Regions from separate parts of the Lysinibacillus sp. GW823-FHT06C08 genome, predicted to be linked through region 1. Evidence: riboswitches for the same ligand, from Rfam matches in the RefSeq annotation. Region 1 holds a riboswitch; each other region holds the start of a gene.

Region 1 (10,439 bases):
GTATGCTGTTCCTATTATTTCGAGTATGCGTTTTCAAATGGCTGGCATTGATTTTCAAGCAGCTCCATTTAATGGCTGGTATATGGGGACTGAAATTGGGGCACGCAATTTAGCCGATCATGAGCGTTATAATATGCTCCCAGCTATTGCGGATATATTTAATCTGGATACAACCAAACAAGCTTCTCTTTGGCGTGACCGAGCATTAGTGGAGCTCAATATAGCTGTCCTTCATTCTTTTAAAGAGAATGGTGTGAGCATTGTAGATCATCATACTGCTGCTCAGCAGTTTAAATTATTTGAGGAAGCTGAGGAATCAGCAGGGCGAGAAGTTACGGGTAACTGGACATGGTTAATCCCACCACTTTCCCCTGCGACCACTCATATATTCCATAAGCCTTATGTAAATACCTACCATACGCCCAATTATTTTTATCAGAAACCATGTTATTAACTTTAAAGGAGTTGTTCATAAACGAACAGCTCCTAAGTACCTTTTTAGGAGAGAGGCAATTCAAGATGTTGAACCAAAATATTTCGAATATCCCTTGGCAACAATTGACGACACCTTATGGCAGAGGAACAGACATTCCTCGCCTAATTGAACAGGAACAATATCAAGAGCTGACTGAACTAATCGAACATCAAGGAACACTTTGGCAGGTGACGCCATGGATTTTGCTTATTCTTTTAAAAAAGCTTTCAAGTAAAAATGTGAAGGAAGTCTCCTTAGCAGAAATAGAGCTTTATTTAGCTGTGGCTCATGCAATAACTGAGGATTATCAAGATTCAACACATAACGTTTCAACGATGCAGGAGCTTTTGGATACGAAATATTTATGGGTGGAAAATGAAGAGGATGATGAGCTGGAATGGGAGGAAGATACACCTAGAGGCTATGAACCAGAAGCTTTTTTAGGCTATTATTATTTTAGTTTTTTACTCCTTCAAGAGGCAATCCCTGTTTTTACTGCTATTAAGGCACGTACCAAGAGCACAACAGAGGAACTTGAGGAACTGCTAGCCTTACTAAAATATCAAAAAAAGAAATGGATATAGACAAAAAGCAGATGGGGTCAGATCACTTCCCCAACTGCTTAAATTTAATGGACATATTCATCTTTAGAGGCTCGCATGGAACATAAGAAGAGTGTCATAGCAACAACAACAAAGAGCCAGCCGGCAATATTCCAACCACCAAATAAATCATGGAGGTATCCGAAAAGAATCGGCCCAATGGCAGCGAATAAATAGCCCAATGATTGTGCAAACCCTGATAGATCAGCGGCTTCAAATGCTGTACGTGTGCGAAGTGTAAAGAACATCATTGCTAATGCGAATGAAGCTCCACCTGCTAAACCTAGAAGGATCATCCATAATATCCCCAACGTTGTCCATTCCATTACAACGCCGACAAATCCTACTAAATAGAACGATGTAAACATAAGGACAAGTGGTCTTTGTGAAGTCATTTTACCAGCAATAATGGGGACAGCCAATGCCATGGGGACTTGTGAGAATTGCATAATGGAAAACATCCAACCAGCTTTATCAGGAGCCAATCCCTGCGCAATATAAATTTCAGGAATCCAAGCTGCTGTCGTATAAAATAATAAAGATTGTAAGCCCATTGCACCTGTTACTGCCCATGTAACAGGTGATTTCCAAAGGGGTTTACCTGTTTTTTTGGCCGTAGTAGCTGGTTCTGGCTTATTCAATTTCAATTGAGGTATCCAAATTAAAATCGTTAATACGACTAATATAAGCGCCACAGCCAATGCTCCCTGCCAACCTAGTGAAGAATTAGCTATTGGATAACTAATACCTGCTCCAAGTCCAGCCGTTAAGTTCATCGACATAGTAAAAAATGCCATTAGTAACCCTACATGGTATGGAAATTTTAATTTTAATAAACCTGGAATCAACACATTTCCAAATGATATGGCTACGCCAATGAGCACTGTGCCAAATACAAGTAACCCTGTTGTACCGAGGGAGCGTAGTACAATTCCTAAGGCCAATAAAATCGTGGATAAAAATAAGGTTAGCTCAAGCCCAAGTTTTCGTGCTACAACTGGTGCGAATGGTGATATAGTGGCAAAAGCAAGCAATGGAATAGTTGTCAAAAAACCGGCTAGAACATTGGAAATACCAAGATCGTCACGGATAAAGGATACAATTGGACCCACAACAGTTAGTGGCATTCGTAATGTAGACGCTATAAATATTATTCCAAAAACTAATAATAAGGTTGTTCCCTTCCAGCTAATTTTTCTATTCGTGTAGCTGGCGGAATGATCATGTAAAGTCAAAATTATTCCCCCCGTTATTACCATTCTAATTGAACTACTATAACACTTTATTACACTATTAAAAATAGTGGAAAATTCACAAAATACAAAACATTAATGGTTATATTGAAATGTCTTAGGTCTTATGTTAGTATAGTAAACATCATAAATTTAATAATTATATGCCTCATGTTTGTAATGAGGTAGAGGTCGCGATATTTATAAGTAAGCTTATTGAAATGACAAGCATTGAAGAGATTAGCTGAAAGGAAATATTGCCGAAGTGTGAGGGGACTTGAAAACCTCATGCTGGGGCTGTCTCCGAAAGGAACAGAACTGTCACGTTTGTACAACGTGTTGAGCTATCGTTTAGGAAAAACTGAGGATTAACTTAGCCATCACATTGTTCATGTGATGGCATTTTTTTGCCTCATAAATAGGAAGGAAGCTATATCGTGAGTGAAATAAAAGTAAATCAGCTCGGCCATAATGCACCGAAGCTGAAAAAAGAATTAAAAAGCCGTCATATCACAATGATTTCTTTAGGCGGTACAATTGGTACAGGGCTATTTTTAGCCAGTGGTGGTGCCATTGCACAAGCAGGACCGGGAGGCGCATTGCTTGCCTATGCCTTAATCGGTATTATGGTATATTTTTTAATGACAAGTTTAGGGGAAATGGCTGCCTATATGCCATCCTCGGGTTCTTTTAGTACGTATGCGACAAAATTTGTAGATCCCGCTCTAGGCTTTGCACTAGGCTGGAACTATTGGTATAACTGGGCAATTACGATTGCAGCCGAAATTGCGGCAGTGTCATTAATTATGAAATATTGGTTCCCAGATAGCTCATCAGCACTTTGGACAGTATTATTTATTGTAATTGTACTGACATTTAATTTATTGTCTGTAAAAAGCTATGGTGAAAGTGAATATTGGTTTGCGATGATTAAAGTGGCTACGGTCATTGTATTTATTATTATTAGCATATTAATGATTTTTGGTATTTTAGGTGGACAGGCACCTGTAGGTTTTACAAATTTCTTTATTAGTGATGGACCATTCCATGGTGGCTTCCTTGCTACATTTGGTATTTTCCTTGCAGCAGGATTTTCATTCCAAGGAACAGAGCTACTTGGGGTAACAGCAGGGGAAACAGATGATCCTGGAAAAAATATACCGAAGGCAGTAAAATCGGTGTTTTGGCGTATTATTTTATTTTATATTTTAGCTATTGCTGCTATAGGGATGTTAATTCCATTCACAGATGAACGCTTATTATCGGAGGATATCGCTGTATCTCCATTTACTCTCGTGTTTGATCGTTTAGGTATTGCTTTTGCTGCCTCCTTAATGAATGCCATTATTTTAACGGCTATGCTATCAGCAGGTAATTCTGGACTGTATGCATCTTCACGTATGCTATGGCAATTAGCAGTGGATGGTCATGCTCCTAAATTCTTTGCAAAGCTAAGTCGTCGAGGTATTCCGATTTATGCATTGATCGCAACATTAGCTGTAGGCTGTGTAGCGTTTTTAGCATCATTCTTTGGTGATGGGGTTGTTTATATCTGGCTATTAAATGCCTCTGGGATGTCAGGTTTTATTGCTTGGCTAGGTATTGCATTTAGTCATTATCGTTTCCGTCGTGCTTTCGAGGCACAGGGCTTAGATCCAAAGCTATTACCGTATAAAGCAAAGCTATACCCATTCGGTCCACTATTCGCCTTTACTATTTGTATGATTGTTGTAATTGGACAGAATTACACAGCGTTTATCGGAGGTACAATCGATTGGTATGGTATCCTTGTTTCCTATATTGGTATTCCACTGTTCCTATTGCTATGGCTAGGGTACAAAATTAAACATAAAACAAAAATGCTTCCTCTTAAAGATTGTGATTTAAAAGTGGAAAATTAAATAGAAGGGCTGTTCTATAAACCGCTGTATAATGGTTGATGGAACAGCTTTTTTTTATATAGAGACCTTTAAAATTATTACTAAATTAATATCATATATATGGTAGTATACTATAGATATGGAAGTGTGATTTTTGACTTTCTAGTAGAGAGAGGTGCATGAAAATGCAAAAACATATTTTACTAGTGGAAGATGATGAGGCTATTCGCGAAATGGTAGCGAATTTTTTATTATTGGAAGGCTTCGAAGTCACCACTGCCAATAATGGTGAAGAGGCATTGCAATATTGTTTAAATCAAACCTTTGATTTAGTCATCCTAGATATTATGATTCCTAAGCTTAATGGATTAGAAGTTTTAAAAGTCATTCGAGAACAGGCAGCACTTCCTATCATCATTATGTCCGCAAAGGATAGTGATGTAGATAAAGCGCTTGGCTTGGGATTAGGGGCAGACGATTATATTGCTAAGCCATTTTCTATGCTGGAATTCTCTGCTCGCGTAAAGGCCGTTATTAGAAGAGCTACAAAATACGCTGGCCAAACAGATCACAAACAAGATGTAGTAGTCATAGGCGATTTAAAGATAGATATTGTCAATTTTTCAATAAATAAAAGTGGAAAAGAAGTGAAGCTAACATCAAAGGAATTTGCCATCTTAAAGCTATTTGTAACAAACCGTAACCGAGTTTTTACCAAAGAGCAAATTTATCAGCTAATATGGAAAGATGCATATTACGGTGATGAAAATATTATTAATGTACATATTCGAAGGCTACGCGAAAAAATTGAAGATGATCCATCCACCCCCCAGTATATTAAGACGCTGTGGGGAATTGGCTATAAGTTTGAAGGATAACAAATATGATAATCATTCTATTAATCATAATTGTGGTGCTTATAGGAATAGTTATTTTTCAATGGAAAACAAAAAAAGAACAAAATCAGACGATCCAATATATGAATGAAAAACTCCAAGGCATTGTTCAAGAAAAAAGTAACGAAAAGATTTTGGTAACTACAAGCAACTCACAAATTCAACAGTTACTTATTTCGATAAACGCTTGGCTGGACCATCACCAAAAAGTTCAGGCGACACATCGCAAAATGGAAGATTCCATGAAAAAAATGCTGGCGAATATTTCACATGATTTAAAAACGCCCTTAACGGTTGTGTTAGGCTATATTGAAATGCTTCAGCTTCAAGGCTCAGCTAGTGAAGGGGAACGTCAAAGACTATTAGCGGGCGTACATGCTAAAACACTAGAAGTATTAAAAATTATCCATACATTTTTCGATCTTGCCAAATTAGAGGCAGGGGACACAGATTATCCAATCACTAAAATCAATGTCTGTGAAATTAGCCGTAAAAATATATTATCATTTTACGATATGGTCACGTCGATGGGACTGAATATTACTATTACAATCCCTGAAACACCTATGTATGCCCTTGGCAATGAAGAAGCGTTAGATAGGGTTCTCAACAATCTTTTATCCAATGCTCTTGCCTATGGGGCGGATGGTAATGTAATTGGCTTAACCGTAAGAAATGATGAAACGACTATTTATATAGATGTATGGGATTGTGGTAAAGGAATCGATGAATACCATATTGATAGTGTTTTTGAGAGAATGTACACGCTAGAGGACTCTCGCAATAAATCCTTCCAGGGGAGTGGCTTAGGTTTAACGATTACAAAGCGATTAGTGGAAATGATGGACGGTTCCATCCAGTTATCAAGTATCCCCTATAAAAAGACCATTTTTACCATTGCATTAAAACGAATGATGTATTGAAATCACAGCTTGTGGAGCTTTTATTGTGCTTTACAGGCTTTTCTTATGCTCTTAAGAAATTTGTAAGAATCCAGTAATAAATTAGAGAGTTTCATTTTTTATAATGATAATAGCCACATTTGAGGGAGAGATTGACATGACATACATTGTGAAAACAAACCAGCTTACGAAAGTGTACGAAGGAAAAGAAGTGGTTTCTGCTGTCAATATGAACGTGAAGAAGGGAGAGATTTATGGCTTTTTAGGCCCTAACGGAGCGGGTAAAACGACAGTTATGAAGATGCTAACGAATCTGACGAAGCCAACAAGTGGAGATGTTGAAATATTTGGTGAGAGGTTGACCGATCGATCGTATGAACTATTAAAAAGAATGGGAACGATTATTGAATATCCTATTTTCTATGAAAAATTAACGGCTAGAGAAACGTTAGAACTACATTGCGAATATATGGGCTATTACAATAAGCAGGAAATTGCTCATGTCCTTAACCTTGTAAAATTGACAAATACAGAGGAGAAGAGGGTAAAAGATTTCTCATTAGGGATGAAACAGAGACTAGGTATTGCACGCGCTATTATTACAAAGCCAGAGCTCCTTATTTTAGATGAGCCAATTAATGGACTAGACCCTATTGGGATTAAAGAATTGAGAGAGCTTTTCAAAATGCTCTGTACGGAGTATGGCATTACAATCATTATCTCTAGTCATATATTAGGGGAAATTGAACAATTGGCCGATACAATTGGTGTCATCAAGGAAGGTAGACTCATTACTGAAGTAACGATGGATACGATTAATCGTAATCAAGCCGACTATATTGAAGTGATCGTAAACGATGGCAAAAAAGCAGCCTTTATTTTAGAAAGTAAATTAAAAATGGCTAATTTCAAACTAATGGATGATAATTCTATACGAATTTATGATTTGACAGTATCTCAAAAAGTTCTAACAAAAACATTGATTGAACATGACATTGAAATAGAGGAGATTAGCAAGAAAACAAGCACATTAGAGGATTACTTCCTTAAGCTAATAAATGGAGGGATTGTTCATGCTTAATTTAATGCGTTTAGAAATGAAAAAATATCATTTAGGCTCCTATGTTAAAAGTGCTTTGTTTGCTAACTTTATTATTTTAGGATTTATGTTTATGATTTTATTTATTTCTAAAGTAGAAGGGGAAGTTGGTATTGAAAATTATGAAATGGCTTTAAGTGTCATTGATTCATTTGTCAGAGCGGTATTTATTATTTTTGCAGCTACATTAATAGCTAAGCTGATCATCGGAGAATATAAGTTTAAAACAATCACATTGGCCTTTATGTATCCTATAAGCCGAAAGAAATTAATCGCTGCTAAGCTTGCGATTGTCATGCTGTTTACCTTTAGTGTAATCATCGTTTCCAATGTCTTGATTACAACCATCTTTTGCATCGTAAGCGATAAATTTGATTTAATTCCTGATATATTATCTAATACTTTAATCATGCAACATATACCATCTGTACTCATGAATGCAATTGCTGCCTCAGGGATGGCCTTAATTCCGTTGTATTTCGGTATGAGAAAATACTCTATTCCAGCAACAATTATTTCTTCTATTCTAATCGTATCAGTGACTTCATCCAATACAGGTAACTTCACATTAAATGACATCATTATTATTCCAATCTCGTTAGCAATTATAGGTATTAGTATTGCCTATCTAGCTATCCGCAATATTGAGAAGGTTGATGTTTAATGAAAGAGCCAGGTACTCATAAGTTTTGTTGATATCGAACGATGATGATAGCAATTCGATCGTTTGTTACACTCACATAGTTAGTCTTGTAAAATAGGTAACTAAACTTATTAAATATAGAAATAAATTAACGTAAAGCAATAAAAATAAGTAATTAGATTCCCATAATAGAAATTTAATTAAAATAGAAAAAGAGATGGCCAATAAAATAGTAAATAAAAGATTTCCTTTTTTGGCATGATGGAATTGTATAACTATTAATACAATAATAAGTATAGGTATATAAAATTGTATGGAAAAACCTCCTATATTAAAAATGATAAAAAAGGAAATATATGTTTTATCAATCTTATATTTATTTAAAGGTGATTTCAATGAGGAAATTAAGAATTGCAACCATTGTTGCTTTATTATCAACGTAACTTCTGCACTGCTTTAGCTAACCTACTAGAGCATCGGATCATGTATGATCCAATGGTAGTAAATTTGTTTATAATTGTCACCTTTAGATTATCAACAAAAAGGCATCGAGATTTTTCTTCTCGATGCCTTTTGTTAGTCTATTAATTCACTATTTTACCCAAATATTGTTTCACCTAGTAAGTAAATATTTAATGCCACAACGATGACAACTACAAACCATCCTAAAATAGTAGTAATACGGTGGTTCACTAAGCCACCCATAATGTCTCGTTTGCTTGTAAACATAACGAGAGGGACGAGGGCAAATGCAATACCGAAAGATAACACAACCTGACTAAGAACGAGCGCATGGGTTGCGTTTACACCGGATGCAATAATCGCTAACGGAGGCACCATTGTAATGGCTCTCCGTAAATAAAGTGGTATTTTTCGTTGAATGAAGCCTTGCATTACTACGTCACCTGCTAATGTCCCTACAGAGGAGCTAGCTAGCCCTGCAATTAGTAAACCAAGACCAAAGGAAATGGCAGCCATTGGGCCGAGAGCATCCTTTAGGCCGTTATAGGCAACATCTAAATCCTCTACTACAATCCCCTGTGTGTGAAATACTGCTGCCGCGATAATGAGCATACTCATATTGATGGCTCCAGCAATGATCATTGCGATGATAATATCAATAAATTCAAAACGGAAAATTCGTCTTTTTTCTTCTTCATTACGACCGATAATACGACTTTGTGTTAAAGAAGAATGTAAGTAAATAGCATGGGGCATGACGGTCGCACCTAAAATACCTGTTGCTAATAGTAATGAGTCCACCCCTTCAAATTGAGGCGTAAACATACCAAACGCTACTTCGCCCCATTCTGGCTGTGCTAAAAATGTTTGGAAGGCAAATGCTAATACGACAATTAAAACCATGCCAGAAATGCCTGCCTCGAAGGCTCTGAACCCTCTTCTTTGAAGCTCTAGAATAGCAAATGATCCGACTGCTGTAATGATAGCTGCTGGAAGCATAGGGATATTAAATAACAAATAAAGCCCTAATGCGGCCCCGATAAATTCAGCAAGGTCGGTAGCAATAATGACTAATTCAGCCTGAATCCAAAGAAATATAGATGTCTTTTTAGAAAAATGTTCACGTGCCACCTCAGGTAAATTTTTTCCTGTCGCAATACCAAGCTTGGCAGATAAGGATTGGATGAGCACCGCCATTAAATTAGAAAAGGCTATTACCCAAAGGAGTAAGTAACCATATTGAGAGCCAGCTGTAATATTTGTGGCAAAATTGCCAGGGTCAATATAGGCGACCGCTGCAATGAATGCAGGCCCAAGAAAAGGTAAAAACCGTCGCCAACCTTTTATATCTCCATCTAAAACCGCCTCAGCAGACGATTTTGTGACTTGTTTGTATACCATATTTGTTCCCTCATTTCAAAAAGTATCGTTCGTGAAATAAAGTTTCCTAGAGGAAAATGAGATAATAGTATTCTAACGCTAGGATTAGAAAAAGGGAAGCGCTTTGCTTAAAATTTTAAAAAAATAAGTATGCACATTTCTCATCAATTTCTAATTAGACTTTCCTTACCTGTATCGTTTACGATGAAAGAAAAGGTGAAGGACTGATTCGACATGAGCAATCGAATTTTAATTATAGAAGATGAGGAAAATATTGCGAGAGTGCTCCAGTTAGAGCTTCAGTTTGAAGGCTATGAAGCGGTGATGGCCCATACAGGAGCAGATGGTTTATTGCAATATCGTGAGCAGCAATGGGATTTAATCTTACTGGATATTATGTTACCCGAAATGAGTGGCATAGATGTGCTAAAGCGTATTCGCGCAACAGAATCACAGACCCCAGTTATTATGCTGACTGCTAAAAGTGAGGTGGAGGATAAGGTAAAGGGATTGGATTTGGGAGCTAATGATTATGTGACAAAGCCCTTTGAAATTGAAGAATTACTGGCCCGTATCCGTAATGCTCTACGGTTTTCTCAAAAGGCTAGTCCAACAAAGGTTGGTGTGTCGTTTGGACAGTTATCGATCAATGAGCAGACAAGAGAAGTTATTTATTATGGTAAGGAGATCCAACTGACTCCTAGAGAATACGATTTATTGCTATATCTAATGAAGCATCCTAAGCAGGTGCTCACAAGGGAACAAATATTAGAGACTGTATGGGGCTTTGATTACTACGGAGATACAAATGTTGTGGATGTCTATATTCGCTATGTGCGCCAAAAGCTTGAAATCGCTAATGTAACAC
Region 2 (10,439 bases), on a different contig from region 1:
AATCCTGAAAAGGTAGTCCCAAAAGCTGTGCGCAGTACATTAATCCGAATTGTTACTTTCTATTTACTGCCATTCTTTATTATTGTTAGTTTGATTCCTTGGAATGAAGTGAATGGAGTACCAGAAAGTCCATTTGTCATGGTATTTAAAATGATCGGAATTCCTGGCGCGGATCATATTATGAATGCTGTCGTTTTACTTGCCATTATTTCTTCGATGAATTCGGGCCTTTATGGTTCATCCCGTGTACTTTATACGCAAGCGGTAGACGGTCGTGTCCCTAAAATATTTGCTCAATTATCCAAAAGAAATGTTCCCGTATATGCGATTTTGATGTGTACTTTAGCATTGTATGTAGGTGTCATCTTTTCGTTATATGCTGGAAGCAAGACGTTTGATTTTCTAATGGGGTCACTTGGATATACTGTATTATTTATTTGGTTAATTATTGCAATAGCCCATTTAAAATCAAGAAAAAAACAGTCATCCAACTCAAGTGTGTATGAAGTGAAATGGTACCCTTATACTACTTGGATAGCGATTATTGCGTTGAGTACGATCTTAATTGGTATTATTTTTACCACTTCAATAATCGTGACAGGTATTACTTTAGCAATCTACATTTTCATTACGTTAACTTATTTATGGAAAGGCCGTCATCAATAGAATTAATCGATAGCATTTAATTTTTCAACACGGATTTTCATAAAAAATACATTACAGGCAGATTGTTCGCTCAAGTGAATTTATCCATGCTATACTACAATCATAGTAAGTTTAAGGAGGATTTCAAATGGCAATTGTACATGCAACAGATGCTACGTTCCAAAGCGATATTAAAGAAGGGTTAGTATTAGTGGACTTTTGGGCTGCTTGGTGCGGACCTTGTAAAATGATTGGGCCAGTTCTTGAAGAAATGGACGCTGCAGGTAGTGCGGCTAAAATTGTAAAAGTTGACGTAGATAATAACCAAGGTACTGCTGCTGAGTATCAAATCATGTCAATCCCATCATTATTATTATTTAAAGATGGAGAATTAGTTGACAAAACTGTAGGCTTCCAACCGAAAGAAGCTTTAGAAGCATTTATCGCAAAACATGCGTAATGAATGAAGTTCACAAAAGCCGGACCATCAATTGATGTGTTCGGCTTTTTTTCGTTATATAATAAGGAAAGATAAAAATGATTCATTGAGGGGAATCTTACGTAGGGGGCAGGTAGGTAATGAACGATTTAATCAAGCGTAAACTGGATATTCTACCAGACCAGCCTGGCTGCTATTTGATGAAAGATCGACAGGGGACAATTATATATGTCGGTAAAGCGAAGGTACTGAAAAATCGTGTTCGTTCTTATTTTACAGGAACACATGAAGGTAAAACGCAAAGACTTGTAAGCGAAATAGAAGATTTTGAGTATATCGTGACATCATCGAATATTGAAGCACTCATTTTAGAGCTGAATCTCATCAAACTGCATGATCCAAAATACAATGTCATGTTAACAGATGATAAGACGTATCCATATTTAAAAATTACGAATGAAAAACATCCTCGTCTAATTACGACACGTAAAGTAAAAAAGGATAAGGCTAAATATTTTGGACCGTATCCCAATGCCTATGCGGCAAGTGAAACAAAGAAGCTGTTGGACCGTTTATATCCACTACGAAAATGTGTGCAGCTACCTTCAAAAGTTTGTTTGTATTATCATATGGGTCAATGTATAGCACCTTGTGTGAAACAAATTGATGGTCATGTTTACCAGGAAATGATTGAGGATATGACGAAGTTTCTTAACGGCGGTGTGGAGGCAGTCAAAAAGGAGCTTGAAATAAAAATGCTTGCGGCTGCCGAAAACTTAGAGTTTGAACGAGCTAAGGAGTTTCGTGATCAAATCGCCCATATTGATACAGTTATGCAGAAGCAAAAAATAGTATCAAGTGACACTACTAACCGTGATATCTTTGGCTATGCTGTGGAAAAAGGATGGATGTGTGTTCAGGTTTTCTTCGTTCGGCAAGGTAAACTGATCGAGCGAGATGTTTCTATTTTCCCGATCTATCAAGACGCAGAGGAAGAGTTCCTAACATTTGTGGGACGGTTTTATGAAAAACCAGAACATATTAAGCCAAAAGAAGTTTTTATTCCACAAGCAATTGATGGTGCCATTTTAACGGAATTGTTAGGTATCAAAGTTCTTACGCCAAAACGAGGTCAAAAAAAGGAGTTGGTAGATTTAGCGACGAAAAATGCTGAAATTGCAGTGTCCGCTAAATTCCAACTTATTGAACGACAGGAAGAACGTACTATTGGTGCATGCGAGGCACTTGGTGATGCAATGGGCATAACGACACCATTACGAATTGAAGCTTTTGATAATAGTCATATGCATGGAACAGACGCCGTATCTGCAATGGTTGTTTTTATTGATGGCAAACCCGCCAAAAAGGAATATCGCAAATATAAAACCCGTACAGCAGCCAAGCATGATGATTATGGTGCTATGCAAGAGGTAATCCGTCGACGCTATATTCGTGTTTTGAAGGAAGGTCTTCCATTACCAGATTTAGTGCTAATTGATGGTGGTAAAGGTCAAATGGAAGTTGCGCGTGAAGTATTAGAGGATGAATTAGGACTAGTTATACCTATTGCTGGTTTAGCAAAGGATGACAAGCATAATACATCCCAGCTATTGTTTGGTGATCCGCCAGAGGTCATTGCCTTAAAACGTACAAGTGACGGTTTTTATTTATTACAACGAATACAAGATGAAGTCCATCGTTTTGCGATTACCTTCTTGCGTCAACAGCATGAAAAGCATGCTATACAGTCTGTTCTGGATCAAATCGAAGGTGTCGGTCCAAAACGAAAACAGCAGTTACTGAAACACTTTGGTTCCGTGAAGAAAATACGGGAGGCTAGTGAGCTAGCTTTACAGGAAGCTGGGATGCCAGCTAATTTAGCAAATCATATTTATGCCTATTTTCAGCAGGAGACATTGTCAAAGGAATAGACATATGCTAAGGTTGTAAATAACATTATGATCCAATGTTATTAGCCCACTTGCTATATGAGGGCGGAAAAATTTAATATAATCACTTTTAAGGTGATGATAGAGGTGCAAGATTCAAAAGTAGCGCAAAAGAGGATGAACAAATCCTAAGACATTGCGTGAAAGGGGACCTTGCCGAAGTACAGCATTGTTGTTTCCGCTGTTGTACTGGTTTTGCATTTAAAAAATGTAAGACTGTCGATTCTAAACGTTTCGGAGAGCTATCACACATGCGCAAGTTTCGTTATTGTACATGTTATAGGCAGCTTTCACGTTTTGTGAAGGCTGCCTTTTTAGTTTTCTAGAGGCTGTTTTACACCTCATTTTAGGTGAATTACATGACTGGAAAGGAGAACAAAAGAAATGTCTAGAATAGTAATGAAATTTGGAGGGGCTGCTTTAGCATCGCCCGAACAAATTCAAGAGGCTGCACGAAAAGCAATTGCTGAAAGAGATAGAGGATTCGATGTGGTAGTAGTAGTTGGTGCGATGAGACAAACGATACAGGATGTGAAAATGAGCGTACTTCATTTCACGGATGATGTGTCAAAACGTGAATTAGATGCAGTTGTATCTTCATGCTCTCAGTTATCAAGCTCCGTATTTGCCATTGCAATACAAGAAGCTGGCTATAATGCGGTGTCACTAACAGGCTGGCAGGCTGGCATTTCCACGGATCATATGCATAGTCATGCAAGGATCAATCATATCGATGTTAGCCGTATTGATGAACATTTGCTGCAAGGACAAATCGTCGTTATTGCTGGAGATCAAGGCATTGACAATGACCAAAATATAACAACGCTTGGGAAAGGTGGAACCGAAACGACAGCCGTTGCACTTGCTGTTGCATTAGATGCTGAACGGACAGACATTTACACGAATGTTGATGGTGTGTATACAGCAGATCCACGCTTTGTTGTAAAGGCACAAAAACTACAGGAAATCTCCTATGATGAAATGTTAGAGATAGCACATTTAGGATCACACATCATTCATCCACGTGCAGTGGAGTTAGCTAAAAAGTTCCAAATGCCAGTGATCATACGCTCTAGTTTAGTGGAGTCAGTAGGTACTTTATTGAAGGAGGAAGTAGAGATGGAGAAAAATTTAGTAGTGCGTGGTGTTGCCTTTGAATCAGATGTTATTCGTTTAACAATTGGGTATGATGCTTATTCACATGCTTCATTAGCGGATATATTTTCAACTCTTGCTGAAAATCGCATCAACGTGGATATCATTGTTCAAGCAATCATTGATGGATTAAAACCAACTGTGTCCTTTTCGATTTTGAAAGAAGAATTTGCAGAAGCTTTACGTGTTTTAGAGGATAGTAAAGTATCACTTGGCTTTAGCTTTGCTGATTTCGAAATTGGATTGGCGAAAGTTTCGATAGTTGGCTCCGGTATGGTCTCGAATCCAGGTGTCGCTGCTCGCATGTTCGATCGTTTACGTCGTGAGAATATCCCTGTGAAGATGGTGAGCACCTCAGAAATTAAAGTGTCTGTTGTAGTACCACAGAATGAAATGATTCGTGCAGCAAATGCATTGCATGATGAATTTAATTTAGAGCAGGCTCTTTACATATAATAATAGAAGAAACAGCATTTTCTGTAATTGTCCGAAATAAAAGGAAGGATTGTCATCCCGTTTATTGAATGGGGAGACAATCCTTTTTTGTTACTCTGTTGGAATCGTATGCATAATTCGTTCCTTCACGTCCCATTTGACTGTAAACATAACGTAATGTTGCTTTTCACGTTTTTCATCATAACATTCTGTTAAATAGCCTTTAGCTAGCTGAATCTGTTCAGCTATAAATCCTGCTTCAAGTCTGAAGCTGCGTTGTTTGATTTGCAAGATTTCAGGGTCGTTTGTCAACTGGAAAATACGTCCGTCCTTCGATTCTTTCATTAGCTCTAATGTACCCCAACAGGCATCTGCGAAAAATGCGATTAGTTCGTCTTGACTTTTACATGGAAACTTGCGCGCAAGCTCTTTACCTGCCCAATAAAGGACATCATCCTCATGTTTACCGAGTATAGAAGATAGAATATGATCGCGAATGATCTCATAACCAAAGGATGAGATTGTAGGAGATGGAGTGTTTAACATTGTTATCCTTCTTTCTTAGAATTTTCTTATAATTTAGCGTTAATAAAGTAATGGTAGATTTTTCGAGAAAAAACGACGCATTATGCACTAGATTAGTTCTTTAATAAGCTCTATGAAAAACTCCGAGTTGCCTTGACGCTCGTAGCTCTTGAGAGTACAATAAACATGTCATAATATTGTACCATGATGAAATACACAGTCAATGAAGTATCATTTACAAAATGATGACTTCTTTTGTTGTGCTATTTTAAGTACTAAGGGGGGTAACAGTCTTGTCGAAAGATCGAGAGTTTTTATGGCGTCGCTTACATTCTCTACTTGGGATCATTCCAGTAGGTCTGTTTTTAACGATGCACCTGTTCATTAACTTTACAGCAACAGGCGGGGCAGATAGTTATAACGATGCTACCGCAGTAATGGAAAAGATTCCATTCCTTATCCTAGTTGAATGGATTGTCATCTATATTCCATTGATGTTCCATGCATTTTATGGAGTGTTCATTGCATTCACTGCTTCACCAAACACAGGACGTTTCAGCACATACCGTAACTGGATGTTCTCATTACAACGTTTCACTGGTGTATTCCTAGTGATTTTCATTGCATGGCATATTTTCCAAACTCGTATTCAAAAAGCACTTGGAACACACGTTGATTACGACATGATGGCGAATATTGTTGCTAATCCATTCATGCTTGGGTTCTACATTGTTGGTATTTTATCAGCAACTTTCCACTTATCTAACGGTTTATGGGCATTCCTAGTAAGCTGGGGTATTGTACAATCTCCTCAGTCTCAAAAGATTGCTACTTACGTAACAAACATCATTTTCGTAATTCTAAGTGTAGTTGGTGTGGCTGCTATTTTAGCTTTCGTATAATTCAATAGAGCTACGATAGAGCACATGCAATCATTGCAATTTTTTAAGAGGAGTGAGAAATAATCATGGCGAAAAGCAAAGTAATTGTTGTCGGCGGTGGTCTTGCCGGTCTGATGGCAACGATTAAAGCAGCTGAAGTTGGTACTGAAGTTGATTTATTCTCATTAGTTCCTGTAAAACGCTCACACTCTGTTTGTGCGCAGGGCGGAATTAATGGTGCAGTAAATACAAAAGGTGAAGGGGATTCTCCATGGATCCACTTTGATGATACAGTATATGGTGGGGACTTCTTAGCGAACCAACCACCAGTTAAGGGTATGTGTGATGCAGCACCTGGCATTATCCATTTAATGGACCGTATGGGTGTTATGTTCAACCGTACACCAGAAGGATTATTAGATTTCCGTCGTTTTGGCGGTACTTTAATGCACCGTACAGCTTTCTCTGGTGCAACAACTGGTCAACAATTACTATATGCGCTTGATGAGCAAGTTCGTTCTCATGAAGTAGCTGGTTTAGTAAATAAATATGAGCACTGGGAATTCCTTGGTGTTATTATCGATGAAGACGGCGTGTGCCGTGGTATCGTAGCGCAAGATATGCGTACAGAAGAAATTAAATCATTCCGTGCAGACGCTGTTATTATGGCGACTGGTGGCCCTGGTATTATTTTCGGTAAAACAACAAACTCTGTTATTAACACAGGTTCTGCTGCTTCTATCGTTTACCAACAAGGTGCTTCATATGCGAATGGTGAGTTCATCCAAATTCACCCTACAGCGATTCCTGGAGATGACAAAAACCGTCTAATGTCAGAATCAGCTCGTGGTGAAGGTGGTCGTATTTGGACTTATAAAGACGGTAAACCTTGGTACTTCTTAGAAGAAAAATACCCAGCTTACGGTAACTTAGTGCCACGTGATATTGCAACACGTGAAATTTTCGACGTTTGTGTAAACCAAAAACTTGGTATCAATGGCGAGAACATGGTATACCTAGATCTTTCTCATAAAGATCCACATGAGTTGGACGTTAAACTTGGTGGAATCATCGAAATCTACGAAAAATTCGTAGGAGATGACCCACGTAAATTACCTATGAAAATTTTCCCAGCAGTTCACTATTCAATGGGTGGATTATGGGTTGACTACAACCAAATGACTGAAATTCCTGGTCTATTTGCAGCAGGTGAATGTGATTACTCTCAACACGGCGCAAACCGTCTTGGTGCGAACTCATTATTATCTGCTATCTATGGCGGTATGGTTGCAGGACCAAACGCAGTAGATTATGTAAAACATCTTAAAAAGCATGCAGAAGATATTCCACAAGAGATTTACGATGCTCGCGTAACAGAAGAACAAGCGAAATGGGATGCTATCATGAAAATGGAAGGCACAGAAAACGCTTACTTACTGCATAAAGAGCTTGGTGAAATGATGACTGCTACAATGACTGTAGTACGTTACAATGATCAGCTTGAAGATACATTGAAAAAACTTGATGACCTTACTGAGCGTTGGAACAACATCAACATCAACGATACGCAAAAATGGAGTAATCAAGGCGCTCACTTTACACGTCAGCTTAAAAATATGTTAGTGCTTGCGAAAGTAATGACAAAAGGTGCATTATTACGTAATGAATCTCGTGGTGCGCACTATAAACCTGATTTCCCTAACCGTGATGACGAGCAATTCTTGAAAACAACAATGGCGAAGTTTGACCCAACTACTGGTAATCCAATCATCACGTACCAAGAAGTCGACGTTTCTCTAATCCCACCACGTAAACGCGACTACTCTGCGAAAGGAGACTAAAAGTTATGCAAATCGCAGCTAATACTGGAAGAATGGTTAAAGTTGAAATCTTACGTCAAGATACACAGGGCGGAAATAGCTACTGGCAAAAATTCCAAGTGCCTTACCGTCATGGTATGAACGTAATTTCTATTTTAATGGAAATTCAAAAAAATCCTGTTACTGAAAATGGTGAAAATACTTCGCCAGTATCATGGGATATGAACTGTTTAGAAGAAGTTTGTGGTGCATGTTCAATGGTTATTAATGGCCGTCCACGTCAATCATGTTCAACACTTGTTGACCAATTGACTGAGCCAATTAAATTAGAGCCAATGAAAACATTCCCTGTTATTCGTGACTTACAAGTTGACCGTGAACGTATGTTCAACGCGCTTAAAAAAGTGAAAGCATGGGTACCGATCGATGGTACTTATGATTTAGGTGAAGGTCCACGTATGCCAGAAGGTAAACGTCAATGGGCTTATGAATTATCTAAATGTATGACTTGTGGTGTATGTATGGAAGCATGTCCAAACGTGTCTGAAAAAGCTTCATTCATCGGGCCAGCTCCATTATCACAAGTACGTCTTTTCAACACTCACCCAACTGGTGCAATGATTAAAGATGAACGTTTAAATGCTATTATGGGCGATGGTGGCCTTGCAAACTGTGGTAACTCTCAAAACTGTGTTGCTGCATGTCCAAAAGGTATTCCTTTAACAACATCAATCGCTTCATTAAACCGTGCTACTACAGTGCAAATGTTCCGTAACTTCTTCGGTTCTGACCACTTCGTAGACTAATCGGACAAGCTGACTCCCTTACACTTAGTGTGAGGGAGTTTTTTATTGTGATATAAACATAGTTAGCATAGTTCAAGGAAAAACCATACTATAGAAAGAAAAGAGATGTAGCAATAAAATAAGGGAATTTTGGTTTTTCCTATGATAATATAGCATTTTCTTTTATAATGAATTTGTATTCATTATTTATGGGCTGTCTGAACCAAACTAAAAAAGATGGCCAATTAATTATAGGGGATGGTGCTAATATGAAAGCAAGTTATATTGAAGACTTCCAAGAGTGGGAAAAGGGTTTTTCCTTTTATAGTGAGGCACGAGTACGATTTTCAGAAACAGATATGTATGGACATATGAATAATACGGTAAGTTTTACATATTTTGAACAGGCAAGAATTGATTATTTCCGACATGTAGGTATTTTAATGCCATCTGTAGCTGATGAGAATGTAAAGAGTATACCGATTGTAGCAGATTTACAATGTGATTATGTAAAGCAGGTTTTCTTTGATGACGTGCTACGAATTTACACTAAAATAGCGAAAGTTGGAAGTTCATCAATGGATATTCATTATTTAGCAAAAAATCAAAGGGATGAAGTGTGCTTCACAGGTCGAGGAACAATTGTGCAAATGGACCCTCGAACAGGTAAAAGTGTACCGATTTCTAAAGAAGAAAGAGCGCACTGGATTAGTTTGGAAATTATCCCTCATTAAGTGAGTAGGGCTATTGCATAAATAATTATGAGAATAGTAGGAATTATGTTTTACATAAAATTTATGAAAATGTCGAAGCAATTTCCGAAATTTTTAAGGAAACATGTAATAATCATGCAAATAGCCGTCACCGCTTCAAGCCCCTTAACATAAGTTACAATACGTGCGGGGGAGGAGGGTGTAACTGAATGAATGGCTCTCATCATCGTTCTCTATTAACGAACCGAGAACGTGAAATATTTGCGCTTTTATTAGCTGAAAAAACAACGAGAGATATTGCAGAGCAGCTTGGTATTAGTGAAAAAACAGTGCGAAATCACATTTCCAATACAATTCAAAAGCTAGGTGTAACAAATCGATCTCAGGCGTTAATTGAGCTGTTACGCTTAGAAGAATTTAAATTAGACTAATGGACACTTGCTATTTCGTGAAAAAAACGACAAAATAGAACTATTCAACGTATTTTTAGGAGTGAAATAGTTATATGTCGGATGAAGTAACAAAACACTCACCTGAAACCGTTGCAACGGTTGAAAAGGAATTACGCTATATAGCGGCCATCGTGAAGCAAAAGGGAAGAGAAATTGTTTCCGACTATGCGATTACGCCGCCACAATTTGTTGCATTACAGTGGTTAGAAGAGCTTGGTGATATTACAATTGGCGAATTATCAAACCGTTTATATTTAGCTTTTAGCACGACAACAGATTTAGTGGACCGGATGGAGAAAAATGAATTAGTCAAGCGTATGCGTGATGAAAATGACCGCCGTGTCGTTGTTGTTCATCTTCTCGAAAAGGGCGAACGTATTATTCAAGAGGTTATAGAAAAAAGACAGCAATATTTGCAAGAGATGCTTGTAGGTTTTGATGAGCAAGAAGTCGCGCAATTATCAAGCTACCTAGAAAAACTACATGTACACATGAAACAGGATTGAGGCGGAAAGTATGAATGCCCCGATAGGCGTTATTGATTCAGGAGTAGGCGGGTTAACCGTAGCAAAAGAAATTATGAAGCGATTGCCAAACGAAACGATTTATTATATTGGCGATACAGCAAGATGTCCATATG
Region 3 (10,439 bases), on a different contig from region 1:
GATAATGCTCGGGCAATGGCTACGCGTTGTTTTTGCCCTCCTGAAAGCTGTCGAGGCTTTGCGTTCACATATTGATCCATCCCGACGATTTTTAAATATTTAAGCGCTGTTTCCTCCGCTTCCTTTTTCGAACGTTTTAAAACTTTTATTTGACCCACTGTACAATTATTTAAAACATTGTGGTTGTTAAATAAATTGAATTGCTGGAATACCATGCCTAGATGTGTTCGATATTCTTGGATATTGTGTTTTTCGTCTAGGATGTCCTCCCCTTGATAAATAATTTGCCCACCACTTGGTGTTTCTAATAAATTAATACAACGAAGTAAAGTGGATTTACCAGAACCAGAGGAACCAATTAAACAAACGACTTCCCCTTTTTCCACTTGAAAATTAACATCCTTTAACACTTGGTTACGTCCAAATGATTTACTTAAATGCTCAATTTTAATGACTGCCATTTGTGCGTCCCCCTAAATTGCTTCTTTTTGTTCTTTTTGATAAGCATCTGGTCCATCTAATCGTTTTTCAACATATAGCAGAATACGTGATGCAGTAAATGTCATGATGAAGTAAAGAATACAAGCTACAAAGAATGATTCAAAATAACGGAAGTTGTTACCAGAGATTGATTTTGTTTGGAAGAATAATTCTGTTACTCCAATAACGTTTAATACGGCTGTATCTTTAATATTCATAATTAATTGGTTGCCTGTCGCAGGTAGTACGTTACGCGCTACTTGTGGTAAAACTACGTGAAGCATGATCTGGAAGTGATTCATACCGATAGCCGATGCTGCCTCATATTGACCATTATCAATTGATACAATACCACCGCGAACAATTTCTGCCATATAGGCACCTGTATTAAGAGAAACGACTAAAATCCCTGCTGTAATAAAGTGCATGTCTATGCCAAATGCAATATCTAATCCATAGTAGACAACCATAGCCTGTACAATCATTGGTGTACCACGGAAAAATTCAACATAGCATGTGAGTATAAAATTAATAAGCTTTAAGCCATAAAATTTCACACCTTTTTTACGAACTGGAATCGTATGCATAATTCCGATGAAAAATCCGATAAATGCACCAATAATTGTACTTATAGTCGAAATTAGTAACGTATAATACGCACCTCGTAAAAACATTTGCCAGTTGTTTTCAATAATTGAAAGTATCCATTCAAGACTCATGATGTTCCTCCTAACAATGTCATGTTGCTTGCTATCTTTTTCGTGCCCCAGCTCTTTCTACTAGTCTATGTTTTATTTCGCTAGGACATTATCATTATGTAGAGAGGTTCTCATTTTAATAATGATGAAATGATAGTGCACGGACTAGTCAATAGTCCGTGCCATTTTTTTATTGTGCTGCTGGTTGCTGAGAAATAGCTTCTTCCATAATCGCTTGGCGATCATCTTCAGAAATTCCTTTTAGAATTTCATTGATTTTATCAAGATTCGCATCTTCTTTACGTAAGCCTACAGCAATTGACGTATTTGAAAGATCTGTATCGAAGCCCTCTTCAAATGCTACGTATGTGAATTTATCGTTGGCAGCAGCTGCGGAAATACCTTCTGGACGTTCTGCAACATAGCCATCAATTTTGCCTGCCTCTAAAGCTACACGCATAGCTGGGAAGCTTTCCATTGCTGTTTGTTTATTAACATCTTTGATTTGGTCTATCACATTGTAGTTGGATGTATTAAGTTGTGATGTAATTTTTGCTCCAGAGAAATCTTGAATGGATTTGACCCCTTCATATTTGCTGCCTTTTTTAATAACCATAACAAAATCAGAAGTATAGTAGTTTTCTGTAAAATCAATTGTTTTCTTACGTTCTTCTGTTGGCGACATGCCTGCGATAATTGCATCAATTTTATTTGATTGTAGCGCTGGTACTAAGCCGTCCCATTCCAATTTGACGATTACTAATTCTTTGCCTAAGCCTTCAGCGATTTTTTTCGCCATTTGTACATCATAGCCGCCTGCATATTCTGCATTATCTGCAATTTTCACCGCACCATTTGCATCATTTTGCTGTGTCCAGTTGAATGGTGGGTAGCCAGCCTCCATTCCAATTCGGAATTCACCGCCGCCGTCTTCCTTATCTGCGCCAGCTTCTCCTGAACTGCCTTCTTTTTTGTCGCTAGTGCCACATGCAGCTAGCACAATTGCCGTCATGATAGAGATCATTACTAACAGCCATTTTCTTTTCATGAAAAACTCCCCTTTTCTGTAAAAAAATAAGACAACTGTACGAAAAAAGACCTAAGTTTTGTGAACTTAGGTCTTACCTTTTATGACAGTTGCCCAAATCCTCACTATAATTCCATGTTTCCGAGATAGCACAACCTAGTAAACCTGGAATTGAATTCACTAGGACAGTCCTGCACTTATTCACTGCAGACCCAGCATAAAAGTACGAGCTCCTTTTATACTTCGGCGATATTTCCTTCTTCATTGCGTCTTTGTTTGCTTGTACTCAACAATGAACTAATAAATACCGCGCCTCTACCTCACTGTTATAGGTTAGTGAGGTTTGTTTATTTAATTGATATTTAGATACTACTATAAAACTAGTATGTACGTCAAGAGAGTTTTAGCATTTTTCTGACTAATGACAATATTAGGGTATTATGCTTGACCTATCCATTGTTAATCTATGTATTTTTGTCAATATATCCGCCGGAAAACCACAAATTTTTACTATCAATGGTTTTTATACTAAGAAAATAGTTTCGTATTTTCAAAATCACTAAAGACTTTAGTGATACAGAAAACCAAGAAAAAAACCCTGTAAAACAAAGTTTACAGGGTTTAAAGGATTTATGAATTTAATAATAAATCTTCAGGATTTTCGATTAATTCTTTAACTGTTTTTAAGAATCCTACAGAATCTTTTCCATCGATGATACGGTGATCATAAGAAAGTGCTACGTACATCATTGGACGGATTTGAACTTCACCATTTACTGCAACTGGACGGTTAACAATTGAGTGCATACCTAAAATACCAGCTTGAGTACCGTTCATAATTGGTGTTGACATTAATGAACCGAATACACCACCGTTTGTGATTGTGAATGATCCACCAGCCATGTCATTTAAGCCTAGTTTTTTCTCACGAGCTTTAGTCGCTAAGCTAGCGATATCTTTTTCGATTTCTGCGAAGTTTTTGCTGTTTGCATCGCGTACAACTGGTACTACTAAACCTTCTTCAGTTGATACTGCAATACCGATATCAAAGAAGTTATTTAAATGTAATTCATCGCCAACGATTTGAGCGTTTACGTATGGGTATTTTTTCAGTGCTGCAACAACAGCTTTTGTGAAGAATGACATGAAACCAAGTTTGATGTCGTTTGCTTTAACAAACTCTTCTTGTTTACGTTTACGAAGTGCCATGATGTTTGTCATGTCAATTTCGTTGAATGTTGTTAACATTGCTGTTGATTGTTTAACTTCTAATAAACGTTTTGCAATTGTTTGACGACGACGGCTCATTTTTTCAATTGTTACACGGTCAGAATTAGCAGCTGGTGTGAATACAACTGGGCCACCTGTAGTTGCTACTGGTGCTGGTGCTGGTGCTGGTGCTGTACCATGTGCTGACACATCTTGTACACGAACACGGCCTTGTGGATCTACTGGAGATACCGCTGCAAGGTCGATGCCTTTTTCACGTGCAAGTCGACGTGCCGCTGGAGATGCGATAACACGCTCACCAGAAGTTTCTTCTACTACAGGAGCTGCTGCAACTGGTGCTGTAGGAGCCGCTTGTGGCGCTGCTGGAGCTGGAGCTGCTTCAGCTGGAGCCGCCGTTGCTGGTGCAGCTGCTGCGCCTTCGCCTGCTTCTACGATAGCAATAACTTGACCAACTAGTACAGTATCGCCTTCTTCAGCTAAAATTTGTGTTAATACACCTGCTTCTTCAGAAATGATTTCAGCGTTTACTTTATCTGTTTCAAGTTCAACGATGAATTCACCTTTTTCAACGCGATCGCCCACTTTTTTTACCCACTGTGCGATACTACCTTCTGTAATCGATTCTGCTAATTCAGGGACTTTAATTTCAGCCACTTTCATTTCCTCCTTTGATTAACGTGCATGACGCACATAAAAGGGCTACTGCTTATGGGCAAGTAGCCCAGCTATCAATATTTATATGTTATTATTTAACCTTTACTGGCTCAGCAACTGCTTCTTCAATAAGTGATGATTGAGCTGCTTTATGAGAATCTGCATCCCCTTCAGAAGTTGAGCTCATTGCAGGACGACCTACATAGCGAAGCTTTTTACCTTCTGCAAGTTCATATAATGTTTCTAGTGCATAATTCCATGAGCCTTGGTTTTTAGGTTCTTCTTGTACCCATACGATTTCTTTTGCATTAGGATACTTAGCAATAATACCAGCAACTTGCTCTTTTGGGAATGGGTAAAGTTGTTCTACACGAACAATGTGTACGTGATCGAAACCTTCTCCATCTTTCACGCGATCTGCTAAATCGATCATCACTTTACCAGTACCTAATACGATACGCTCTACAGCTTCTGTTTTTGTACCTAAGCCAGGTTGTTCAATCACTTCTTGGAATGAACCATCTGCTAATTGCTCAGCATTAGCTGCTGCTAATGGGTGACGCAATAATGATTTTGGTGATACAACCACAAGTGGACGTACACCTTCAGTACCTAATAACGCTGCTTGACGGCGCAATAAGTGGTAGTAGTTACCTGCATTTGAACAGTTTGCTACAAACCAGTTATTTTCTGCTGACATTTGTAAATAACGTTCCATACGGCTTGAAGAGTGCTCTGGACCTTGGCCTTCATAACCATGTGGTAATAGAATCACCATGCCAGATTTTTGACCCCATTTAGAGCGTGCCCCTGAAATGAAGTTATCAAACATTACCTGTGCCATATTCGCGAAGTCACCAAATTGTGCTTCCCAAACTGTTAATACATGGCCGTTTTCTAAGTTATAACCATATTCAAAGCCAACTACCCCTGCTTCAGTCAGTGGTGAGTTGTGCACTGAAAAGGATGCACTTGCACCAGAAATATGATGAAGTGGTGTAAAGACATTACCATTGTTTTTATCGTGAAGCACTAAGTGACGTTGTGAGAAAGTACCACGTTGTGCGTCTTGACCTGTGAAACGTACTGGTGTGCCATCTTGGATAATAGTTGCATAAGCTAAAGTTTCCGCATGACCCCAGTCGATTTTCGCAGATGCAAATGCATCACGACGTTTTTCTAAAATTTTGCCAAGCTTTTTCTGTGGCTCGAAGTTTTCTTCAAACACTAGAAGCTCTTCGTTAATTTTACCTAAACGTTCTGCTCCAACTGCTGTATCAATTTGTGGGAATTCAATTTTTAATTCTTCTGGCATTTCTAATTGATGATGCTCATCTTTTGAAGCCATTTCTTTTACATGATCATAAGCCGCTTGCATTTCTGCATAAATAGCTGTATCTAATGCAGCTACATCTTCAGTTGATACAAGACCTTCTGTTACAAGTGCTGCACCATATAATGAACGTACAGTTTCGTGTTTAGATACTAATTTATAAGTTTCTGGGTTTGTAACCGTTGGATCATCAGTTTCGTTATGACCATGACGGCGGTAACCAACTAAATCAACGACAATATCTTTACCGAATTTTTGGCGGTAGTTAGCTGCAAAGCGACCAACTTGTGCCACTGCTTCTGGGCTATCTGCATTCACATGTACTACTGGTACTTCATACCCTTTTGCTGGGTCAGAAGAGTAAACAGAAGAACGAGAATCATATTGTTCAGTCGTGAAACCGATCATATTGTTCGCGATAATGTGAATAGTACCACCTGTTGTAAATCCTTCAGTTTTAGCGAAGTTTAATACTTCAGTTACGATACCTTGACCTGGGAATGCTGCATCACCATGCACAAGAATTCCTAAGCCTTTTGTGCGATCATGAATCGCTTGACCTGGTTTTGAAGTGTCATCTTGCGTTGCACGTGTAGCACCTAGAACTACTGGATTGCCTACTTCTAAGTGTGATGGGTTGTATGCAAGCTTTACATTCATACCTGAATCACGGTTATAAGAAGCACCCATATGGTATTTCACATCACCTGTCCACCCTTTTGTAATTTCAAGGCGACCATTTTCTGGCATAAATAAATCATTTGATACATGTGCAAAGTCAGAGAACATCATGTCATAAGGTTTATTTAAAATATGTGTTAAAACATTTAAGCGACCACGGTGTGCCATACCAATACGTACTTTTTCAACACTTAGCGCTTCTGCAGTTTTAATGATTTCATCAAATAGTACAATTTGCGTATCTAAGCCCTCACCAGAGAAACGCTTTTGTCCTACAAATGTTTTATGGATAAATTTCTCGAAATTTTCAACACGCGTTAAACGATCTAATAAGGCTTTCTTTTCATCAGAAGAAAGTGCTTGTTGGAAAGAGCCAGATTCAATTTGTGCTTGAATCCAATTACGTTCTTCTGTAGCTACTACATGTTCATATTCAAACGCTACTTTATTTGTATAAATAGCTTTTAAATAGTCAATTGCATCCTTACCATTTTTCACGTTTGCTGGCACATCTTTGAAGAAGATTGCTGCAGGAATTTCAGCTAAATCTGCAGCGCTTAAGTTGAACGCGCTTTCTTCAATTTGAGCTGTTTGTAGTTCACGGTTTTTCAGAGGATAAATATCTGCTGCTAAATGACCGCGTGAACGGATTGCATCGGCTAATTTCACAGCGGCTAACACTTTTTTGTAATCGCCAGCAGGAGCCGCTGCTGTATGACTAGCTACAGCTACTTCACCTTCTACTACTACTGGTGCACCAAATTGTTGGAATAAAGAAACTAACTCCGGTTCTACTTCTTCAGGAGACTGTAAGAATAAGTCGTATTGCTCCATCACATATCCTAAGTTAGGACCAGAGAAAGCTGACCATGGAGAACTTACAGTTGTAACGTTGTTCGACATGAAAAATGACCTCCAAATTTTGCCTTTCGGCAGTTCCATTAATTAAATTGCAATTAATTATATAATATTTAGCCGTTCTTTAAAAGAATGTTTTACACTACTTTTCCATATTTTAAAGAACGTTTTTTCCATCTCAATCTTACTACTCTTCACAAAAAATACAACTCTTTTTAGCAAATTAAGCAATTTTTTTCGCAAAGGATAGAATAATGAAATAAAGCGTGCATTTTTCTTAATATTTTAGCGGGATCTTTAATGAGAAAACGGTTCCAATATTAACCTCACTCTTGACTTCTACCGTCGCATTATATTTTTCAAGCAACATCTTCGAAATACTTAATCCTAAGCCAGTTCCACCAATTTGACGGTTTCTTGCCTCATCCACTCGATAAAAACGATCAAAGATAAAAGGAATATTGTCTTTTGCTATTCCTATACCATTATCAGCAATTTCTAAACATGCATAATTTCCAGCAACTGAAATAGAAATTTGTATCTTAGGAATTTTTTCACAATAACGAATTGCATTTTCTATTATATTACGAATGATTTGACTTAGTGCATTTTCAGTTATAAATAAAGGACCCATTTCATCATTTTTCGACAGCAAAATTCGCGCTTTTGGGTGTACAAGCCTCATTTCATCGATAACAGCCTCAATCACAGATTGTGCATTTGCCTCACTCATCTCATCTTTTTCCTCACGTCTTGCAAGCTCTAATAACTCCTCAATCATTTTACGCATGCGAGCGATTTCTGTTAAGGAAGTATCGATTGACTCCTCTAAAATAGCTGGATCATTTTTGCCCCATCTTTTTAGCAGAGAAAGATGACCTTCGATAGCTTGGATTGGCGTACGAAGCTCATGAGAAGCATCAGCCACAAATTGTTGCTGCTGTGTAAAAGAAATTTGCAGCTCATTCATCATGGTATTGTACATTTTCAACAAATCACCAATCTCATCGTGTGATGTGTAGGTTAGCTGTATAGGCTCATTAAAGCCTTGATCCATCACCATTTTCATGGAAGCACGTAATTCACGCAATGGCTTCATTAAATAATTGGCTAGATAATACCCAATAGAGCCTGATAACACCAATGCCCCAAGACCTGCGATGAGCATAGCTGTTAATAAATAATGCATAAGCGATTGAAAACCGTTGAGCGGATGGACAACTTGGACATACCCTTGAAAAAAGCCTAGTCGTATTGGTTCATTCATGACCAGTACATCCTGCTTATCAATGGTCGTCTCAAAAATCTCCTGCATGGAGTTAAGAGGTGCAGCAGCTGAAGTATTATTGATACGCAAAATATCCACGCCGTCCGCATTAAACATTCTAACAGTTTCATCTCGATCGACAATCGATTTGAGCAAACCAGTATTTTGTTGAATTTGTTGAATCGTAATATCCGGTCCCTGTGATTGTAAAAATGAAATAATATCCCTGCTAGTCCGTTCAACCTTGCTTTCCTCATCATTTAAAAGCCATGTATGGAGAGAAATATAAACAACCACGCAAATAATCGTATAGCTTAAAAAAATCACACTACTCGATGTGAGCATCCATTTTTTCTGTAAAGATTGACGACGGAGATACATCAGTAACTTGTTCATTCCCGCATCACATACCCAACCCCTCGAACCGTTTCAATATAGGCATTCGTATCACCTGGGAGCTTCGTCCGTAAATGACGTATATACACATCTACCACATTGGTCTCTATATCTGTATCGTAGCCCCATACAGATGTTAGAATATGCTCGCGTGTACAAACTCTATTTTTGTGTTCGATTAATAGTTTCAGTAAATCATATTCTGTCTTTGTGAGGTCAAGTTTATTCCCTTGCACGAAAACTTCATAGGCTGCGATATCTATCTCAATATCACGTAAACTCAAAAATTCACTATTTGCTGGCTCTTGTGTTGTTGCACGACGTAAAATCGTTCGAATTCTTGCTAATAGTTCTTCGATCGCAAATGGCTTGACGATGTAGTCATCTGCTCCAGCATCTAGGCCAGCTACACGATCCATAACAGCGTCTCTTGCCGTTATTAAAATAATAGGTACTTGAGATTGCGTCCTAACTCGCCGACAAATTTCAATACCATTGATGCCCGGTAGCATCACGTCAAGTAATAGCACATCAAATGCTTCAATTGTTGCTAAAGATAGCCCCTCACGCCCTTCAAAGGCAACCGTCACGTCATAGCCTTCATGCTGTAGCTCTAGCTCAACAAAACGTGCAATATGCTTTTCATCTTCCACTACTAATATTTTCTTAGGCACATAATCACCTTCTATTCCGAAATAACGATGCAGGATTTTTATCCCTATACTGTTATAGCATAACATCAAATAAAAAGTCTGTCTCACAAGGAATAACTTGTGGACAGACTTTTTTAATGAGCTTCCGAAATAAAGAGATTATTTTTCCCAGCTTCTTTTGATTTATATAAAGCTTGATCAGCCAAATCCATTAATTCATCCAATGTTTGGGCATGATCTGGATAGTAGGAAATTCCTATTGAAGCAGTTGGTGTGAACTGATGATCCTCAATCATCCAGCCCGCTGCTAATTCATCACGAATGCGACGAATAATATGCATAATTTGACTATGCCTTTTATCAATTTCCCTTGTTAAACCTGTTAGGATGACGAGAAACTCGTCGCCTCCAATTCGAATAACGATATCATGACTTCGAACGGTTTTGCTCAAAGCGTGACCAAAGCTCTGAATAAACGCATCTCCTGTATCATGGCCAAAGCGATCATTGACAGCTTTAAAATCATCACCATCCAAATAAAGCATCGCTACACTTGCATTGTTTTCGTCGGCCTCTGCCAATATTGTCGGAAACTCATTTTGTAAATAACGGCGATTGGGCAGTTGTGTTAAAGAATCATGATAGGCAAGATAAAGCAAATCATTTTCCCTCTCTTTACGATGGGTAATTTCACGGGACACCATCATAATTTGAGAAACTTTTTCTCGATCAGGATCATGGACCACCGTGACATTCCCTTCTGTCCAAATAGGTGTGCCGTCCTTTGCCTTCAGCAAAAGTTCGAACTGGGTATCTGTTTGACCAGTAAAGTTATTTAAAAATGTTTGCCATTCATGCTGGCTTTCTGTATCAATAATGGCACTGTAAAACTGACCTTGTAGCTCCCCATTTTCATAGCCTAAATATATTTCATAGGATGGTGACGTATAAATAATGATTCCATCCTCATTCGTAATAACAATTAAATCATTCGTATTTTCCGTAATGAGACGGAAAGTACGTTCAATATTTTTTAATTCTGTGAACATTCTTTTCTTGTCTGTAATATCATAGTTAATGGTTAAAATTTGTTCAATCTGACCAAATTCATTTTTTAATGGAACAATGGTTGCCTCCACCCAATAATCAGCATGATATTTTG

The links. Region 1 has a riboswitch for lysine ahead of AC1Q6O_RS00030 (amino acid permease). Riboswitches for the same ligand answer to the same signal wherever they lie in the genome.
Region 2: it holds a riboswitch for lysine, as region 1 does, so the genes downstream of both, AC1Q6O_RS11995 (aspartate kinase) here and AC1Q6O_RS00030 (amino acid permease) in region 1, are expected to answer to the same signal.
Region 3: it holds a riboswitch for lysine, as region 1 does, so the genes downstream of both, AC1Q6O_RS09630 (transporter substrate-binding domain-containing protein) here and AC1Q6O_RS00030 (amino acid permease) in region 1, are expected to answer to the same signal.

The regions. Positions count from the first base shown of each region.
Region 1 is NZ_JBXAHN010000001.1:1,065-11,503, forward strand. Features, by position in the region: gene AC1Q6O_RS00015 (nitric oxide synthase oxygenase) at 1-454, shown strand, start outside; gene AC1Q6O_RS00020 (hypothetical protein) at 520-1,059, shown strand; gene AC1Q6O_RS00025 (CynX/NimT family MFS transporter) at 1,104-2,336, opposite strand; lysine riboswitch at 2,488-2,664, shown strand; gene AC1Q6O_RS00030 (amino acid permease) at 2,747-4,210, shown strand; gene AC1Q6O_RS00035 (response regulator transcription factor) at 4,375-5,067, shown strand; gene AC1Q6O_RS00040 (sensor histidine kinase) at 5,073-6,008, shown strand; gene AC1Q6O_RS00045 (ABC transporter ATP-binding protein) at 6,145-7,068, shown strand; gene AC1Q6O_RS00050 (ABC transporter permease) at 7,061-7,750, shown strand; gene AC1Q6O_RS00055 (Nramp family divalent metal transporter) at 8,327-9,592, opposite strand; gene AC1Q6O_RS00060 (response regulator transcription factor) at 9,806-10,439, shown strand, end outside.
Region 2 is NZ_JBXAHN010000004.1:55,306-65,744, reverse strand. Features, by position in the region: gene AC1Q6O_RS12010 (amino acid permease) at 1-666, shown strand, start outside; gene trxA (thioredoxin) at 794-1,105, shown strand; gene uvrC (excinuclease ABC subunit UvrC) at 1,225-3,015, shown strand; lysine riboswitch at 3,108-3,286, shown strand; gene AC1Q6O_RS11995 (aspartate kinase) at 3,418-4,644, shown strand; gene AC1Q6O_RS11990 (YslB family protein) at 4,735-5,169, opposite strand; gene AC1Q6O_RS11985 (succinate dehydrogenase cytochrome b558 subunit) at 5,442-6,050, shown strand; gene sdhA (succinate dehydrogenase flavoprotein subunit) at 6,116-7,870, shown strand; gene sdhB (succinate dehydrogenase iron-sulfur subunit) at 7,876-8,655, shown strand; gene AC1Q6O_RS11970 (acyl-CoA thioesterase) at 8,904-9,368, shown strand; gene AC1Q6O_RS11965 (helix-turn-helix domain-containing protein) at 9,557-9,778, shown strand; gene AC1Q6O_RS11960 (MarR family winged helix-turn-helix transcriptional regulator) at 9,853-10,305, shown strand; gene racE (glutamate racemase) at 10,316-10,439, shown strand, end outside.
Region 3 is NZ_JBXAHN010000002.1:366,620-377,058, reverse strand. Features, by position in the region: gene AC1Q6O_RS09640 (amino acid ABC transporter ATP-binding protein) at 1-461, opposite strand, end outside; gene AC1Q6O_RS09635 (amino acid ABC transporter permease) at 474-1,199, opposite strand; gene AC1Q6O_RS09630 (transporter substrate-binding domain-containing protein) at 1,369-2,226, opposite strand; lysine riboswitch at 2,345-2,531, opposite strand; gene odhB (2-oxoglutarate dehydrogenase complex dihydrolipoyllysine-residue succinyltransferase) at 2,836-4,089, opposite strand; gene AC1Q6O_RS09620 (2-oxoglutarate dehydrogenase E1 component) at 4,181-7,006, opposite strand; gene AC1Q6O_RS09615 (HAMP domain-containing sensor histidine kinase) at 7,239-8,624, opposite strand; gene AC1Q6O_RS09610 (response regulator transcription factor) at 8,621-9,298, opposite strand; gene AC1Q6O_RS09605 (diguanylate cyclase domain-containing protein) at 9,412-10,439, opposite strand, start outside.